Regions from separate parts of the Pseudalkalibacillus sp. R45 genome, predicted to be linked through region 2. Evidence: a T-box and tRNA genes for the amino acid it is inferred to sense, from the RefSeq annotation. Region 2 holds a T-box; the other holds one or more tRNA genes.
The links. A T-box is a leader RNA that pairs with one kind of tRNA and senses whether it is charged. The one in region 2 lies ahead of metG (methionine--tRNA ligase), so its partner is inferred to be a tRNA-Met.

Region 1: it encodes a tRNA-Met, which carries the amino acid that the T-box ahead of metG (methionine--tRNA ligase) is inferred to sense. The anticodon was not compared.

Annotation. Positions count from the first base shown of each region.
Region 1 is NZ_JBQQCL010000023.1:1,329-3,793, forward strand. It holds gene ACTWQL_RS22260 (trans-sulfuration enzyme family protein) at 1-519, shown strand, start outside; gene ACTWQL_RS22265 (hypothetical protein) at 717-842, shown strand; tRNA gene ACTWQL_RS22270 (tRNA-Met) at 820-896, shown strand; tRNA gene ACTWQL_RS22275 (tRNA-Asp) at 1,080-1,155, shown strand; gene ilvE (branched-chain-amino-acid transaminase) at 1,688-2,465, shown strand, end outside.
Region 2 is NZ_JBQQCL010000003.1:84,444-86,908, forward strand. It holds gene metG (methionine--tRNA ligase) at 1-754, opposite strand, end outside; T-box leader at 898-1,170, opposite strand; gene ACTWQL_RS08075 (hypothetical protein) at 1,437-1,685, opposite strand; gene ACTWQL_RS08080 (J-domain-containing protein) at 1,786-2,157, opposite strand; gene ACTWQL_RS08085 (pyridoxamine 5'-phosphate oxidase family protein) at 2,260-2,465, opposite strand, start outside.

The sequences.
Region 1 (2,465 bases), on a different contig from region 2:
AAATATATTGGAGGACATTCAGATATTTCGGCAGGTGTACTTGTCGGTGATGCTGCTCTTGTCGAAAAAGCAAGGAGCAAAGTCACGAATTTCGGGAGCAATCTAAGCCCATTTGAAGGCTGGTTGACATGCCGAGGACTAAAGACTTTAAGTCTTCGTATGGAGAGGCATGTGAGCAATGCTAATAAGCTTGCATGTTTTTTATCAGAGCACGAAGGTATAGAAAAAGTTTATTATCCGTCGGACGCATCTGAAAAAGGGAATGGAGCGATTGTATCGATTGTTTTACGTGAGGGTATCGATCCTAATCAATTTACTGAGAAGCTTGATTGGATCGGTGTAGTACCGACATTGGCAGGAGTGGAAACGACTGTATCGTATCCGATCGGGACTTCACATCGAGCTATACCGACCTCGGAGCAAGAGCGGTTAGGGATAACCAAACAATTGATTCGAATCTCAGTCGGGATTGAGGATTACCTGGATATAGAGGATGCATTCCGAATGGCTTTATCCTAATATGGCGGAAAGTGCTGCTGATTTTTGGCAGTACTTTCCTTCCCTAACAAAAAGTTTTAAAAAAAGACTTGCAGTCGTTTGGTTACCGTGGTATATTAGTTATTGTCCGGTTGAAAGGGACAACGCAAAAAAATGAGACGAAGACATCGTCCGATTACTATTATTGTCGCGGGGTGGAGCAAGGAGCATAACTCCTTATGAAATCACGTCGACTTGTCCTGACACAGCTAGCAACGATAGCAAAGCTAGTAGAGGAAAGGACAACAAACAGGACAAACATCGTCCGATTACTATTATCGTCGCGGGGTGGAGCAGTCTGGTAGCTCGTCGGGCTCATAACCCGAAGGTCGTAGGTTCAAATCCTATCCCCGCAACCAATTAAAACTCACTACGTCGAGTAATCACCTCAGTTAGTTTTGGATCGTGGTGCCAGTGGTGCAACCAAATTAAGTTCATTGCACTACGCTGAGTTATCGTGCTTTCAATGAACATAGGGAGTACCCGTATGGTGCAACCAATTAATATTTCTGAAGTACATAATGATTCAAAAATACATATTTGGACCCGTGGTGTAGGGGTTAACATGCCTGCCTGTCACGCAGGAGATCGCCGGTTCGAATCCGGTCGGGTCCGCCATCAACATGAAACAAAGGTTTCGTGTTTTTTTATATCTTAAAACGGAATCCAATGGACCTTTTTACTGTTTTACCGGCTTGCAAATAACGATTATAATAATCTTCATCTTCATCAAAAGAAATCCACCATCTTTTAATAGTCAAAAGGGATTAAAATGAAATTCCTCAAATCCCGACTTTTCTCTCAACAAATACAATTGATCCAATCAATTATGAATCCCTGTACTGTCTTCTATTCCTCTTTAATTTACCTTTAATGTGGAAACGATTCCCTTCATACCGCGAGTCGCTTTATCTTTAAAGCGCTTCCAATAAAAAAATTTTAAACCTCCAAAAAGCCCGTGGTTAATACGATGTAAGCGTTTACTAAATAACTGATTAGTCTAAATTATCAAAAAATAAGGTTGACCTCTCGAAAACATCGGAGTAATATTGTCATCAACATAATTTTCTGACAAAAGTTCATGCCCCGTCAGAAAGGGCTTCAACCAATTTATTTTAAAAGAAAAAATGATATGAAAGGAGCGATCGACATGAGCGAACAATGGATTTACCTGAACGGCCATTTTGTTAATAAAAATGAGGCTGTTGTATCTGTGTATGACCACGGATTTTTATACGGAGATGGGGTGTTCGAAGGTATTAGAATGTATGACGGCAATATATTTCGCCTGAAAGAACATGTTGATCGCCTATATGATTCGGCGAAATCAATCATGCTCGACATCCCGAAAACGAAAGAAGAATTATCGGAAATCATCGCAGAAACACTGCGTCGGAATGATTTACGTAATGCATATATTCGTGTCGTTGTATCAAGAGGAGTCGGAAACCTTGGTCTCGATCCAAATAGTTGCCGGAATCCTCAGATCATCGTCATTGCTGAACAGCTCGCTTTGTTCCCAAGGCAGCTGTATGATGCAGGTATTGAAATCGCAACAGTAGCAAGCAGAAGGAACCGTGCGGATGTATTATCTCCAAAAGTGAAATCGTTGAATTACTTGAACAACATCCTTGTGAAAATCGAAGCGAATCTCGCTGGTGTGAGCGAAGCATTGATGCTCAATGATCAAGGATATGTGGCGGAAGGTTCCGCAGATAATGTGTTCATCGTTAAAGGAAATGTCATCAAAACCCCGCCTGGCTATGTTGGCGCATTAGAAGGTGTTACAAGAAACGCAATCATCGAAATTGCCCAGCTGTTAGGCTTTGAAATGCGGGAAGAAGTATTTACTCGTCATGATGTTTATACCGCTGATGAAGTATTTCTCACTGGAACTGCTGCTGAAGTGATCGGCGTCGTAAAAGTCG
Region 2 (2,465 bases):
GCGGAACATCCACACCAAGCTCAATATCCCTTGTAGCCGCACGGTCGATCAGACCCTCAGACAAATAGCGTTTCGTAAGCTGGATGGCATTTGTTCGCCATCCTTTTTCTCTTTCAGCTTTTTGTACAAGTTCTTCTAGCTCTTGTTGGAAGTTTTTCAATGAGAAATAGAAATGCTCCGTTTCTTTTACAATCGGTTTGGTGCCACATAACTTACACGACGGCTCCACCAAATCAGTTGGATCCAAGATCGTCGAGCAATGATCACACTGATCACCTCTCGCAGACTCGCCGCACACCGGACAGTAACCCTCTACATAGCGATCAGGTAAAAACTGGCGGTCTGTTTCACAATAACTCTGTTCCACTCTCTTTTTATAGAGGTATCCATTTTCCAGTAGTGACTTGAAGATATGCTGAACCTCCTTATGGTGAAAAGGGTCATCAGTGCGGTTGTATAAATCATATGAAAAACCGAGCTCATGGAATGACTTTTCGAATTCCTTATGGTAGCGGTCTGTGATCTCTTTTGGTGAAACCCCTTCCTGTCTGGCACGGATGGCTATCGGTGTACCATTGCAATCACTCCCTGAAACGTAAAGCACGTTCTCTCCTTTCAACCTGTAATAACGAGCCACTATATCCCCCGGCAACAGACTCGCAATATGACCGAGATGCAGTGATCCATTCGCATATGGCCAAGCTCCCCCAATATAAATGTTCATGCTCATTTCCTCCTTTTTATTAAATCTCAGTGTGAAAAAAACTAATAAAATCTTATAAAGAAAACTTGGCTCAGCCAAGCCTTAGCGCTGGCTGAGCCTTAGTTGCCCTTATATTGAAGAAAGTATTTATACTTTCTTTAATGAAATAAAAAATCCCCGCCCGAAGACAATTGTCTAAGGACGAGGATTGATTCTCGTGGTACCACCTTGTTTTACTGACCGTTCACACGACCAGCCTCATGAAGTACGGAGTGATTGAATACACACTCTTATACTCTGACATGTTTAACGGATGCCAACTCCCGTCACACCTTACTAGTGCACCATGCACGTTCAAAGTGAAGTTCAGAGGCCATTTTCAATCCGTCGTTTTACGCTTCTTTTCAGCATACCGAAGCTCTCTATGGAAAAACGGGCGAATCTACTTTCCTCATCAAAACCTGTAACCCTATCGTTTTCGTTATTATTACAGAATATGGAACGGTTGTAAAGTCCGTTCTCATGAACTTGCTGGGTACATCAAATTTCTTTTTTCGTGTTTTCATGTATTCAGAAGTCCTCGCCGAATACATCAAATTTCTTTTTTCGGGTTTACATGTACTCAGAAGGCTTCGCTGGGTACATCAAATTCTGTTTTTTGCGTTTTCATGTACTCAGAAGCCCTCAGAATCGTTTTAGAGCAAAACAAAAAGCCCCCGGTCTGGAGGCTTGATTATTCAAGCATGCATTTTCGACATGGCTTCTCTTTGAATGTCGGTTCTTGGGCATTCCAATATTGGACCCAGTAATAGCTGCCATTTGCTCCGCTGTTCGTGATGACCTTCTGCACGAAGCTCTCCTCTTTGATCCAGTTGCATTGGACCGAGTGTACTTTAGTTGATGTCGTATCCAATACAATAAAATACCCCGTACCTTGCCGTTTGATGTGTTGGAAATCATTTAAGTGTTTGACAAGCCTCATCTCGCCACCACCCAACAATAGATTTACAAACTAATGGTACTATTCCCTAGTAATGTCGAAAATCCTTTATCTTATAGGAAAAATGTTGGTTTTCTTTTTATCAATACATTTTACGATAGATTTTGTGTTGATAAGAGTGGAAAGCTGATGACTGGCTCATCTTGCGTTTTTCCATCAAATTGTTGAAGCGGATGATTTTTTCATTCAAGCGTTGTGTCAAACCCGACCTTTCCTTGTCATCACGGCAAACGGCAATCAATTCTTCGAGCGTGACCATTTCCTTTTTCAACTGGACTTCAGGAGGAACAAATCCACCGTTCTTCAAAATTTTATAGCTGAGACGGAGTTCATCCGGTACGCCGGTAAGATCATCTTTCGGGAGAGGTTTCCCCTTTCCAGGCAAGTTCTCGAATTCACCTTTCTGCAAAGCGACTTTGATCTTTTCTTCCGCAATGCCCGCTGAAAAATCCATATCATCACCTCTTTGGATTGATACTTACAGTTTACCAGACTTTAACTTTGATCTTCCCATAAAAAGTGAAAAGATGCTGAACGTTGTCAGCATCATTTTTGTCTATAATTCAAGTACCTGTGGAGACTTCTCCTTTGTATTCATCAAACGGAACAAGCTCGGTTTTATTTCAAGAACAACGTAATTCGGATCATCCGGACCTTCGAAATACTTGTCCATATGTTTCGTCCATAGCTTTTCCTTCAATTCCCCATCACTCTTGATAGCTGCCGTTCCTTCCACTTCGACATATGCATCACCAAGTCCGT